DNA from 3 places in the Polaromonas sp. P1_H6 genome. Region 2 is predicted to be linked to each of the others. Evidence: predicted binding sites of a transcription regulator. Region 2 holds the regulator's gene; each other region holds the start of a gene.
What was found. Region 2 encodes sigma-54, which starts transcription at its own class of promoters, with help from an activator protein. Its sites were predicted from a motif close to TGGCANGNAANCTGCTTT; they were not measured.
Positions count from the first base shown of each region.

Region 1: a site for sigma-54 is predicted at 1,922-1,939, ahead of AC1D1F_RS20280 (transglutaminase family protein). Genes of this name have one in related genera too.
Region 3: a site for sigma-54 is predicted at 2,366-2,383, ahead of glnA (type I glutamate--ammonia ligase). Genes of this name have one in related genera too.

Region 1 covers NZ_JBFUCN010000027.1:12,194-16,557, reverse strand. The annotation lists gene AC1D1F_RS20280 (transglutaminase family protein) at 1-1,790, opposite strand, end outside; gene AC1D1F_RS20275 (DNA internalization-related competence protein ComEC/Rec2) at 2,090-4,364, shown strand, end outside.
Region 2 covers NZ_JBFUCN010000022.1:68,124-72,487, reverse strand. The annotation lists gene AC1D1F_RS18550 (thiol:disulfide interchange protein DsbA/DsbL) at 1-228, shown strand, start outside; gene lptA (lipopolysaccharide transport periplasmic protein LptA) at 378-1,001, shown strand; gene lptB (LPS export ABC transporter ATP-binding protein) at 1,018-1,800, shown strand; gene AC1D1F_RS18535 (RNA polymerase factor sigma-54) at 1,935-3,470, shown strand; gene AC1D1F_RS18530 (THUMP domain-containing class I SAM-dependent RNA methyltransferase) at 3,612-4,364, shown strand, end outside.
Region 3 covers NZ_JBFUCN010000024.1:47,169-51,532, forward strand. The annotation lists gene AC1D1F_RS19435 (sterol desaturase family protein) at 1-397, shown strand, start outside; gene AC1D1F_RS19440 (EI24 domain-containing protein) at 442-1,371, shown strand; gene AC1D1F_RS19445 (competence/damage-inducible protein A) at 1,383-2,207, shown strand; gene glnA (type I glutamate--ammonia ligase) at 2,435-3,850, shown strand; gene AC1D1F_RS19455 (hypothetical protein) at 4,032-4,364, shown strand, end outside.

The sequences.
Region 1 (4,364 bases), on a different contig from region 2:
ACCGGCGTGGCGCCGCGGGCCGCGCTGAAGCTGCCGTTGTAGCGCGCGGCCAGCGCCGAAGCGGCCGGCAGCTCTTGCCGTGGCGCGAACGGGTCGGCCTCGATCATGTAGGGGTAGTCGGTCTTGGACACCCAGGGCACGGAATCCAGCGGCAGGCGGTAGCCCATGGGCGAGTCGCCCGGCATCAGGTACATGCGTTCTTCGCGGAAGAACCAGGGGCCGGTGGTCCATTTCGGGCCGGCCAGCGAAGGCGAAGCGCCGGCGTTTCTCTGCTTGAGCTGCTCCTTGGTCTGCAGCGGCAGCACATAACCCACGACCGAATCCAGGCCCTGCATGAAGACGCGGCGCAGGCGCTCGCGCTCCATGGCGTCGTCCAGCTTCGAATCAAAGGGGTCGACATTGACCGGCAGCCGGCGCTCGCGCCAGAGGTAGTACCAGGTGTCCTCATAGCCCGGCGTGATGTAGGTGGTGGCCAGGCCCAGCTTGCCGGCCAGGGTCTGCACAAAACGCTGCGCGTCGGCACTGCTGTAGTTGCAGGGCTGGCGCTCGTCGGCGAACAGCGCCGGGTTTTGCCAGATCGGCTGGCCGTCCTTGCGCCAGAAGATGCTGAGCGCCCAGCGCGGCAGCTGCTCGCCGGGGTACCACTTGCCCTGGCCGAAATGCAGGAAACCGCCTTCGCCGTATTCGGCGCGCAGCTTCTGCACGAGTTCGGTCGCGTAGCCGCGCTTGGTCGGGCCCAGGGCGTCGATGTTCCACTCGGCCGCGTCGCGGTCTGTGGTGGCCACAAAGGTCGGCTCGCCGCCCATGGTCAGGCGCACGTCGCCGGCTGCCAGGTCCTGGTCGACCTTTTCGCCGAGCGCCAGCACCTCCTGCCATTGTTCCTCGGTATAGGGCTTGGTCACGCGCGGCGATTCGTAGATGCGCTGCACCGCCATGTGGTGCTCGAATTCGACTTCGGATTTGTCGACGCCGCCTTCGACCGGCGCGGCGCTCGATGGCTCGGGTGTGCAGGCCAGCGGGATGTGGCCTTCGCCCGCCATCAGGCCGGAGGTCGGGTCCAGGCCCACCCAGCCGGCGCCGGGCAGAAAGACTTCGCACCAGGCGTGCAGGTCGGTGAAGTCGGCTTCGGCGCCGCTGGGGCCGTCGATGGATTTGACGTCGGCCTTGAGCTGGATCAGGTAGCCCGAGACAAAACGCGCGGCCAGGCCCATGTGGCGCAGCAGTTGGACCAGCAGCCAGCCGGTGTCGCGGCAGGAGCCGCAGGCCAGGCGCAGGGTTTCTTCGGGCGTCTGCACGCCGGGCTCCATGCGGATCGAGTACTTGATGTCCGACTGCAAGCCCTGGTTCAGGCCCACCAGGAAGTCGATGGTGCGCTTGGGCGTGCGGTCGATTTTTTCGAGGTAGCGCTTGAGCAGCGGCGTCGCCGGCTGGGTGGCCAGGTAGGGGGCGAGTTCGCGGGCCTGCAGCGCGTTGTAGGTGAAGGGGAACTCCTCGGCGGCCGGTTCCAGGAAGAAATCAAAGGGGTTGAACACCGCCATCTCGACGACCAGGTCCACCGTGACCTTGAACTCGCGTGTCGGCTCGGGAAACACCAGGCGGGCCTGGTAGTTGGCAAACGGGTCTTGCTGCCAGTTGATGAAATGCCCGGCGGGCTCGACCTTGAGGGAATAAGACAGCACCTGCGTGCGGCTGTGCGGCGCTGGCCGCAGGCGGACCACCTGGGGGCCGAGTTTCACCAGCCGGTCGTATTTGTAGTGGGTGATGTGGCTCAGGGCAACGTGGATGGACAAGGCAACCTCGCTTAAAAAAATAACAGGGCGTGGCACACCGCCGGAAAAATAAACCCATCACAGGCCGCCACATCATGCAGCCTGGACATTAGGACGCGTAGACAGCTTACCCGGATTTGACGGTATTTCTGAAAGCAAGAGCTGCGCCATATGCGGAGTTTGCATGGCCTGCTGTCGGCTCTTTGCCTGGGCCTCCCGTTAAACAGGTTCTAAAAAAAGCAAAAAAAGAAGGGGAGGCAGCTTTGAAGCCAGCTGTATTCACGGTGCCACGGCCATACGCTGCGAGCCCGGGGCCTGTTTTGGCCGGTTTCATCTCTGGCGTGGCCCTGCAGTTGCAGCAGCCCACGCTGTGGTCGCAGACAGGCTATACCTTGTGCACCCTGCTGGCGGTCGCCGTGGCCGGGATTTTCTGGCGTTTCGGCCGGCGCGCGATAAAACCCCTGTGGGGCAGGGTGATGCTCGCGTTTGCGCTGGCGGCGCTGCTGGGATGGGGCTCGGCCGGCTGGCGGGCCTGCGCTTTCCAGTCCACGGCCCTGGAACCGGCCCTGGAAGGCCGCGACATCGAGGTCACCGGCAGCGTGCTGGCCATGCCGCAGCCCGGCGAGGATGGCTTGCGCTTTCGCCTCGGCATCGAGTCCGCCCGCCTGGACGGCCGCAAACTCACCCTGCCGCCACAAATCCTGCTGGGCTGGTATTCGGGCTTTGCCGGGCGCGAGCCTCGCCCCCTGGCCCAGGACTCGGACCCTTTCGAAGTGGCGCTGGCCCTGCAGCGCCAGCCGCAGGCCTTGCGGGCCGGCGAACGCTGGCGCATGACGGTGCGGCTCAAGGCACCGCACGGCAACAGCAACCCGCACGGCTTCGACTACGAGCTGTGGCTGTGGGAGCAGGGCATACAGGCCACCGGCTATGTGCGCGCCGGCACGCATGACGCGCCACCCGAAAAACTTTCCAGCAGCTGGCGGCACCCTGTGGAGCAAGCCCGGCAGGCGGTGCGCGAGCGGATTTTTGAACGTGTGGAGAACCGCCAGTGGGCCGGCATCATCGCCGCGCTGGTGGTCGGCGACCAGAATGCCATTGAGCGCGCTGACTGGGACGTCTTTCGCGCCACCGGTGTCGCGCATTTGATGAGTATTTCCGGCCTGCACATCACCATGTTCGCCTGGGCCGCCTCGCTGCTGGTGGGCGGTTTGTGGCGGCGCACCGCGCGCCTCACACCCAGCCTGTGCCTGGCACTGCCGGCCGCCGGCGCCGGCGCGCTGGGCGGGCTGTTGCTGGCGGCGCTTTATGCGCTGTTTTCAGGCTGGGGCGTGCCCGCGCAGCGAACCATCTGGATGCTGGCCACCGTGATCCTGCTGCGCCAGGGTGGCCGGCAATGGCCCTGGACGCAGACCTGGCTGCTGGCCATGGCCGTGGTGGTGGCCCTGGACCCCTGGGCGCTGATGCAGGCCGGCTTCTGGCTCTCTTTTGTGGCGGTCGGCGTGCTGTTTGCCACGGATGCGGGCGCCGGCCATGCGGGGGACGAAAGGATGAACCCTTCGGGCGCGCCGCAGACGGGATGGCGGCGGTTCGGCCCGCGCTGGCTGGCCGGCCTGGCCCGCGCCCTGCGCGAACAATGGGTGGTGACGCTCGCGCTCACGCCTTTGTCGCTGCTGCTGTTCAACCAGGTCTCGCTGGTAGGCCTGCTGGCCAATGCCGTGGCCATTCCGGCCGTGACCTTGCTGATCACGCCGCTGGCCCTGCTGGGCGTGCTGTGGGCGCCGGCCTGGGCTGCCACGGCGGGCTGCGTCAGCGTGCTGGCGCTGTTCCTGCAGTGGCTGGCGGCCTGGCCCATGGCCTCGATCAGTGTGGCCGCGGCGCCGCTGTGGTGCGCCACCGCGGGTGTGGCGGGGGGCGGTTTGCTGGCTACGCGCCTGCCCTGGCATTGGCGCGTGCTCGGCATCCCGCTGCTGCTGCCCGTGCTGCTGTGGCAGCCGGTGCGGGTCGTGCCCGGGCAGTTTGAGCTGCTGGCGGCCGACATAGGGCAGGGCAATGCGGTGCTGGTGCGCACCGCCAGGCACAGCCTGCTTTATGACGCCGGCCCGCGCTTTTCGCGCGAAAGCGATGCCGGCCACCGCGTGCTGGTGCCGCTGCTGCGCGCGCTCGGCGAACGGCTGGACATGCTCATGATCAGCCACCGCGACATCGACCACATAGGCGGGGCGGCTGCCGTGCTGGCGATGCAGCCGGGAGCCCGGTTCCTCAGTTCGATTGAAGACACCCACCCGTTGCAGGCCCTGCGCAAGGCTGAACGCTGTGTGGCCGGCCAGCAATGGGAATGGGATGGCGTGCGGTTCGAGGTATTGCACCCGGCCGCCGAGGCCTACGGCGCGGCCGCCAAGCCCAACGCCATGAGCTGTGTTCTGCGTATCTCCAACGGTAGCCGCACGGCCTTGCTGGTGGGCGATATCGAGGCGCCCCAGGAAGCCGCGCTCGTCGCCAGCGTCCCGGCCAGCCTCAAAGCCGATTTCCTGCTGGTGCCCCACCACGGGAGCAAGACCTCGTCGACTGTGGCCTTCCTCGATGCCGTGCAGCCGC
Region 2 (4,364 bases):
AAGCAGGGCATCGACAAAGCCAAGTTCGTCGAGATGTACAACTCCTTCACGGTGACCACCAAGGCCCGCAAGGCCACGCAGCTGCAGGACATCTACAAGGTCGACGGCGTGCCGGCGCTGGGCATTGCCGGGCGGTATTACACCTCGGCCACCCTGGCCCAGAGCATGGGCCGCGCCCTGCAGGTCACCGACGCGCTGATCGCGCAGTCGCGCGGCAAAGGCAAATAAGACGCTCCGGGCCCATAGCGGACCGCCGCCCCAAAACCCGCCTCGTTCCAGGCGGGTTTTTTTATGCCCCTAATATTCCCCGTGCAAGCCATTCCCGCGGCTTGCATGGCTACAATGGCCGAACCCCAAAGCAGCAAGATTCGTGCCTTATGAAACACCCCCTTTATTCCCTCATCCTGCCGGCCGCTTTGGCGCTGGGGGCGGCGTTTCCGGCCTGGGCTGAAAAAGCCGACCGGGACAAGCCCATGAACGCGGAGGCCGACGCCCTGCGCTATGACGACCTCAAGCAGACCAGCGTGTTCACCGGCAACGTGGTGATCACCAAAGGCACGACCATCGTGCGCGGCGCGCGCGTCGACGTCATGCAGGACCCCGAAGGCTATCAGCAGGCGGTGTCCATCGCGGCGCCCGGCAAGCTGGCCTTCTACCGCAAAAAACGCGACGGCGTGGACGAATACATCGAAGGCGAAGGCGAGCGCATTGAATACGACAGCCGCGCCGACCTCGTCAAATTCATCAAGCGCGCCGTGGTGCGCCGCTACAACGGCGCCACCCTGGTGGACGAAACCACCGGCGCCGTGATCGTCTACGACAACAACACCGACGTCTTCACCGTGGACGGCGGCGCACAGAACCAGACCGCCGCCAACCCGAGCGGCCGGATACGCGCCATGCTGTCGCCGCGCGCCGCCGCGTCGGCGCCGGCCACCGCTCCCGCGGCCCCGCCCGCCGCCCTGCGCCCCAGCACCACGCTGGGCACTGAAAAGAACTAGAAAGAACCTTTCACAGATGGATGTGGTGACTGACACTTCGGCGGCCCCGGCCGCGACCCCCAGCCGCCTCGTTGCGCAAGGGCTGCAAAAATCCTACGGCAGCCGCAAGGTCGTTCAGGACGTCTCGGTGGCCGTGCAAAAAGGCGAGGTCGTGGGCCTGCTGGGCCCCAACGGCGCCGGCAAGACGACTTCGTTCTACATGATCGTGGGCCTGGTGCGCGCCGACGCGGGCGAGATCTCCATCGACGGCCAGTCGGTCGAGCACATGCCGATTCACCTGCGCGCGCGCCTGGGCCTGAGCTACCTGCCGCAGGAAGCCTCGATCTTTCGCAAGCTCACGGTGGAGGAAAACGTGCGCGCCGTGCTCGAACTGCAGCTGGGCGCGAACGGCAAGCCGCTGGGCCGCGCCGAGATCGAGTCGCGCCTTGACGGCCTGCTGCAGGACCTGCGGGTGGACCACCTGCGCAATTCGCCGGCCCCGGCGCTGTCGGGCGGCGAGCGCCGCCGCGTCGAGATCGCCCGCGCCCTGGCGACCCAGCCGCGCTTCATCCTGCTCGACGAGCCTTTTGCCGGCATTGACCCGATCGCCGTGATCGAGATCCAGCGCATCATCGGCTTCCTGAAGTCGCGCGGCATCGGCGTGCTGATCACCGACCACAACGTGCGCGAAACGCTGGGCATCTGCGACCACGCCTACATCATCAGCGACGGCCACGTGCTGGCCCAGGGCACGCCCTCCGAGATCGTGAACAACGCCGATGTGCGACGCGTGTACCTCGGTGAACACTTCAAGATGTAGGATGACACTCCCCCTGTTGTCGCTCACTTCGTGTAGCTCCCTCCCCCCCGAGGGGGCGGCGCCTGCGGCCTGGCAAAGCCAGTTCCGCGGCCCCTGCTCGCACTTTTTCTGCGCTTCGATCAAAGCTCCTTGACATGAAGCAGGGCCTCTCGCTCCGCGTCTCGCAGCACCTTGCGCTGACGCCCCAGCTGCAGCAGTCGATACGGCTGCTGCAGCTGTCGACGCTCGAGCTGAGCCAGGAGGTCGAGCAGATGCTCGACGAAAACCCGTTTCTCGAGGTGGCGGAAGAAACCGCCGTGCGCGAAGAGTTCGGCCTGGAGCACCTCAACACGCCGGTCAGCCAGGACAGCCGCGAGTTTGAATCCGCGGCGGATTCGACGGGCGGCGGCGCGGAGGATGCCGGGACTTCGGCCCCCGCCGATGCCGAGGTCAGCGCCGAACCCAAGCTCGAGGAAAGCTGGGAAGGCGACGGCACGGTGGAGACCACGCCCGACGACAGCGAATGGGGCAGCGATGCGCCGGCGCGCAAGAACAACAACGACGAGGGCGACACTGAGGCCTCCGACCTGACGGGCGCCCACGAGTCGCTGCAAGACCATTTGCACCGCCAGTCGTTGGGCCTGCGCCTGTCCGAAGAGGACCGCGCGGCCCTGCATTTCCTGATCGAGTCGCTCAATGACGACGGCTACCTCGAAGACAGCCTGGCCTCGCTCGCGGCGGGCCTGGCCGGGGATGACCTGGAACAGGCCGAGGACCTTGAGCAGCGTTTTGCCATGGCGCTCAAGCTGCTGCACCACATGGAGCCGGCCGGCGTGGGCGCGCGCAACCTGGCCGAATGCCTGGGCCTGCAGTTGCTGGACTGCAAGGACTGCGAAGAGACCCGCGCCGCTATCGCCATGTGCAAGCAGCCCATGGAGCTGCTGGCCAAACGCGACCTGAAGCGCCTGTCGCACCTGTGCGGATTCACCGAAGCCGCCGTCCGGGGCGCGATTGCCGTGATAGGCCGGCTCGACCCCAAACCCGGCCGCCGCTTCGTGAACGTGGAGCGCAACCTGATCGTGCCCGACGTCATCGTCGTGAAGTCGGGCCGGGGTTTCAAGGTCTCGCTCAACGGCGACGTGATGCCGCGCCTGCGCGTGCACGACATCTACGCCAACGCCCTCAAGCAGCACAAGGGCCAGGGCGGCCAGGCGCTACAGCAGCGTCTGCAGGAGGCGCGCTGGTTCATCAAGAACATCCAGCAGCGCTTCGACACCATCCTGCGCGTGAGCAGCGCCATCGTCGAGCGGCAGAAAAACTTCTTCACGCACGGCGAACTCGCCATGCGCCCGCTGGTGCTGCGCGAGATCGCCGACGAACTGGGCCTGCATGAGTCCACGATTTCGCGCGTGACCACCGCCAAGTACATGGGCACGCCCTTCGGCACTTTTGAGCTCAAATACTTCTTCGGCTCCGCGCTGGGCACCGAAACCGGCGGCAACGCTTCCAGCACCGCCGTGCGCGCGCTGATCAAGCAGTTCGTCTCCTCCGAGAGCCTGAAAAAGCCGCTCAGCGACAACCAGATTTCCGAAATGCTCAAGGAGCAGGGCATCGAATGCGCGCGCCGCACCGTGGCCAAGTACCGAGAGGCTTTGCGCATCGCGCCGGCTAATTTACGCAAATCACTGTAAATCCGATTCTCGGGCGCATGGCGGCGTTGCGCGGTGCTCGGAATCCTCATGCACCCAAGTGCATTCCGGTTCCTGCGCTCCGTGCGCCTTGCCCTGCATCCCGATAATCGAATTTCCAGCAGCCCTTTTGAAGAGTCCGACATGAACCAGCTCCAATTGTTTTTACCGTGCGCCGCCGGCGTCGAGGCCTTGCTGGCCACCGAGGTGCAGCGCGTCACCGGCATCCAGGGCAAGGCCTGGCGCGCCGGCGTGCAGTTGCAGGCTTCCTGGCGCGACGCGCTGCAGCTCAACCTGCACAGCCGCCTGGCCCAGCGCGTGCTGATCGAGTTGCAGCACAACCAGTACCGCAGTGAACAAGACCTTTACAACGCCGCCGCCAACGTGGCCTGGGAAATCTGGTTCACGCCCAAGCAGACCTTCAAGGTTGAGATCACCGCCCAGCACAGCCCGCTGCAGAGCCTGAACTTCGCGGCGCTGAAGATCAAGGACGCCATCGCCGACCGCTTCCGCGCCAAGTTCGACGACGTGCGGCCCAGCGTCGATACGCGCTGGCCCGACGTGCGCGTCTATGTGCACCTGACGACGGACACCGTCACGATTTACATCGACACCTCGGGTGAGCCCCTGTTCAAACGCGGCTGGCGCGAAGACAAGGGCGATGCGCCACTGAAAGAAACCCTGGCCGCCGCGATGATCGCCGCCAGCGGCTGGGACCAGCTGTGCAAGGACGGCGTTCCGCTCTACGACCCCTGCTGCGGCTCGGGCACCATCGCCATCGAGGCGGCGCAGATCGCCTGCAACATCGCGCCAGGCATCAACCGCCGTTTCGCCTTCCAGAAATACCTGCCCTTCCAGGGCCATGTGTGGGACGGCCTGCTGGACCAGGCCGAGGCC
Region 3 (4,364 bases), on a different contig from region 2:
CATCGTCGTGCTGGTGGCCCAGCTCATAGGCGTTCCGCCCGGCCAGTTCGTCGCCATCGTGGCCTTCACCCAGCTCAGCGAAAGCTTCCAGCATGCCAATGTGCGCATCTGGTTCGGCCGCATCGGCGAGCGCCTGTGGGTGAGCCCGCGCTTTCACCGGCTGCACCACAGCATCGGTATTGGGCATGAGACGGTGAAGGCTGAACGGACTGTCTTGGGTGGACACAATTTCGGTGTGTTGCTGCCCTGGTGGGATGTGCTGTTCGGCACGGCCAATTTTGAGCAGCGTTATGACCCCACCGGCGTTCGCGACCAGGTGGAAGCCAAACGGGACTACGGCAGGGGCTTCTGGTCGCAGCAGTGGATTGGCTTGAAGCGCCTCCTCGGCAAAGCTTGAACGGTGCAATCCGGCGGCCATCGAGTCGGGGTATCCTGTCGGCCATGAGCAAACTTCTTGACGCCTTCTGGCGTGCCGTGATGTATTGCCTGCACCCGCGGGTCATCGTGCTATCGATCCTGCCGTTGGTGATCATGGGCGTGGTTTCTCTGACCTTGGCCCACTTCTTCTGGGACAGTGCTGCCGAAGCCGTCCGCGTGCAACTCGGGAGTTTCGAGCTGGTCGATATCATGATTCGCTGGCTGGAGGGACTGGGCTTGAGTCAACTGCAAACCGTACTGCCCAAGGTGCTGTTGTTGTTGTTGATTATTCCCGTCATCATCATTGTTTCGCTGCTCTTTGTGGCACTGCTCATGACGCCTGCCATGGTGGCCCTGGTGGCTGAACGGCGCTTTCCTCAAATGGAGCGCAAACGGGGAGGTTCCCTGTTCACCAGCCTGTTTTGGTCGCTGGGCTCGACCTTGCTGGCCCTGCTGGCGCTGGTCATTTCGATTCCGCTTTGGTTGATTCCGCCGCTGATCCTGGTGCTGCCGCCGCTGATCTGGGGCTGGCTGACTTACCGCGTGATGTCTTATGACGCGATGGTGGACCACGCCAGCAGTGAAGAGCGGCGGCAGATTTTCAAGGAGCACCGCATGCCCTTGCTTGCCATAGGCGTGCTCAGCGGCTACCTCGGCGCGGCGCCTAGCGTGCTCTGGGCTTCAGGTGCGATGTTTGTGGCCATGGCGCCCATCCTTGTGCCGGTGGCGATCTGGATCTACACCCTGGTGTTTGCGTTTTCCTCACTCTGGTTCGCCCACTACACCCTGGCTGCGCTGGAGCAGCTTCGCAAGAAAAACAACGCGCTCGCCCCGGACCCACTCGCGCAGGCCGCGATCACGTCCATGGCGGCGGAACTGGCCCCCGAGGCCCTGCCGGGACCGGCGCCCAGCTTTGGCTCCATGGGCGGCAAGCCCGATTTACACCTGCCTTGAATCCCCTGAACATGACTCCTCACTTCGGCCTCATCATCGTCGGCGACGAAATCCTCTCGGGCAAACGCGCCGACAAGCACCTGCCCAAAACCATTGAACTGCTGGGCGCGCGCGGCCTGCAGCTGGCGTATGCCGACTATGTGGGCGACGACCCGGCGCGCATCACCGCCACGCTGGCGCGCGCCTTCGCGGCGGCGCGCGACAACGGCGACGTGGTGTTTTCCTGCGGCGGTATAGGCGCCACGCCTGACGACCACACCCGGCAGTGCGCGGCAAAGGCGCTGGGGGTTGAACTGGCCTTGCACCCCGCGGCCAAAACCCTGATCCTCGAACGCATGGCGGACGTGGCCAAGGAGCAGGGCACACCCTATGAGCCCGACCGCGACGACAACATCCACCGCCTCAACATGGGGGTGTTTCCGGTGGGCGCGGAGATCATTCCGAATCCGTACAACAAGATCCCCGGCTTTACCTGCCGGGTGGGGCAGGGCGCGGTTCACTTCGTTCCCGGCTTCCCCGTCATGGCCTGGCCCATGATCGAATGGGCGCTCGACACGCACTATGCCCACCTGCACCAAAAGTCGCCCTACACCGAAAAATCGGTGATCATTTTTGGGTCCATGGAAGCCATGCTGACCCCGCTGATGCTCGCCATTGAAGCGGCGCATGCCGGCGTCAAGGTCTTCAGCCTGCCCAGCGTGGACCACCCGGAATATGGCCGCCATATTGAGTTGGGCGTCAAAGGCGCGCCTGAGGCGGTCAACCTGGCTTACCCCGCCATGCTCGCCGGCCTGCACAAGTTTGACCTCAAATTCGGCCCCGAGTTGGTGCGTTGATTTTTCGCACTTAAAAGGTGCATTTGGAGTGGCGCACTTAAATGGTGCAGCCGTTACCGCAAGGTGTTTTTTCTCTTTTCAGCCTCGACAAGGCTGGAAGTGAGGCCAGATAACGGCACAATCCGAGGCTTGGCAGGAAACCGTAGAGCCAACGGCTTTGGCACAAAAAGTGCATTCAACAGGCCCGAAGATAATTTTCAACCACCCATCCAGCACAGGAGATTTTGATGGCAAAGACCGTCGCAGACGTCATGAAAATGGTCAAGGAAAACGAAGTCAAGTTCGTTGACTTCCGTTTCACCGACACCCGGGGCAAAGAGCAGCACGTGACCGTGCCCGTGTCCCACTTTGACGAAGACAAATTCACGTCGGGCCACGCCTTCGACGGTTCTTCGGTTGCCGGCTGGAAAGGCATTGAAGCCTCCGACATGCAGCTGATGCCTGACCCCAAAACGGCCAACATCGATCCTTTCTTTGAAGAAACGACGCTGTTCATGAGCTGCGACGTGCTTGAGCCCGCCGACGGCAAGGCCTATGACCGCGACCCGCGCTCCATCGCGCAGCGCGCCGAAGCCTACCTCAAGGCTTCCGGCCTGGGCGACACCGCTTACTTCGGCCCTGAACCCGAATTCTTCATTTTTGACGACGTGCGCTGGAACACCGACATGTCGGGCACCTTCTTCAAGATCGAAGAGTACGAAGCGCCCTGGAATTCGGGCGCCAAGCTCGAAGGCGGCAACCGCGGCCACCGCCCGACCGTCAAGGGCGGCTACTTCCCCGTGCCTCCCGTCGACAGCACGCAAGACATGCGCGCCGAGATGTCCCTGATCCTCGAATCGCTGGGCGTTCCGGTCGAAGTGTTCCACCACGAAGTGGCCGGCGCCGGCCAGAACGAAATCGGCACCCGCTTCAGCACCCTGGTGCAGCGCGCCGACTGGACGCAGATCCTGAAGTATGTGGTGCAGAACGTGGCCAATGCCTACGGCAAGACCGCCACCTTCATGCCCAAGCCCATCGTCGGCGACAACGGCTCCGGCATGCACGTTCACCAGTCCATCTGGAAAGACGGCAAAAACCTGTTCGCCGGCGACGGCTACGCAGGCCTGTCCGACTTCGCGCTGTACTACATCGGCGGCATCATCAAGCACGCACGTGCCTTGAACGCCATCACCAACCCCGGCACCAACAGCTACAAGCGCCTGGTTCCCGGCTACGAAGCACCGGTCAAGCTGGCTTACTCGGCCAAGAACCGCTCGGCCTCGATCCGCATTCCTTACGTCGCCAACCCCAAGGGCCGCCGCATCGAAGCGCGCTTCCCCGATCCGCTGATGAACCCGTACCTGGGTTTCTCGGCCCTGATGATGGCCGGCCTGGACGGTGTGGAAAACAAGATCCACCCCGGCGAAGCCGCCACCAAGGACCTGTACCATCTGCCGCCCGAGGAAGATGCAAAAGTGCCAACCGTCTGCCACAGCCTGGACCAGGCGCTGGACGCGCTCGACGTGGGCCGCAGCTTCCTGACCAAGGGCGGTGTGTTCACCGACAGCATGCTCGACGCCTACATTGAACTGAAGATGGGTGAAGTGACCCGCCTGCGCCAGGCGACCCACCCCATCGAATTTGACATGTACTACTCCCTGTAAACAGGAGGGCTCGCGCCCAGCCGCTTACTGTGGTTTTTCACAGTTTGTGGCCAAAAAAGGACGGCAAATGCCGTCCTTTTTTATTGTCCCGGCAGGTTGTGGGTGTGCTGGCTTTGTATTTTTGTTCCTTTGCCGCATACTGATAGACCGTCCTAGCCCTTACCGGCATCGGGAGTTCCCTATGAAAAACACCTTATTGCTTTCTGCCTTGTCCCTGCTGCTGGCCGGCGCGGGGAATGCCGCGTGGGCGCAGCAGGTTTTCCGCTGTGCCGGCGTCGGCGGCTCCACGCCTGAATACATCAACAACGCCAAAGAAGCGCAGACCCGCAGCTGCAAGCTGGTTTCGGGCGGCAACGTCACGGTGGTGCAGAGCACGCCGGTGAGCAGCACGCCCAAGTCCGCGGTTCGCGTGGCGACTGCGGCCGGTCCGCGTACCGACGGCAGCCCTGAGCAGCGAGCCCGCGACAGCGATTCACGCGCCATCCTGGAAGCCGAGCTGAAAAAAGCCGAGGCC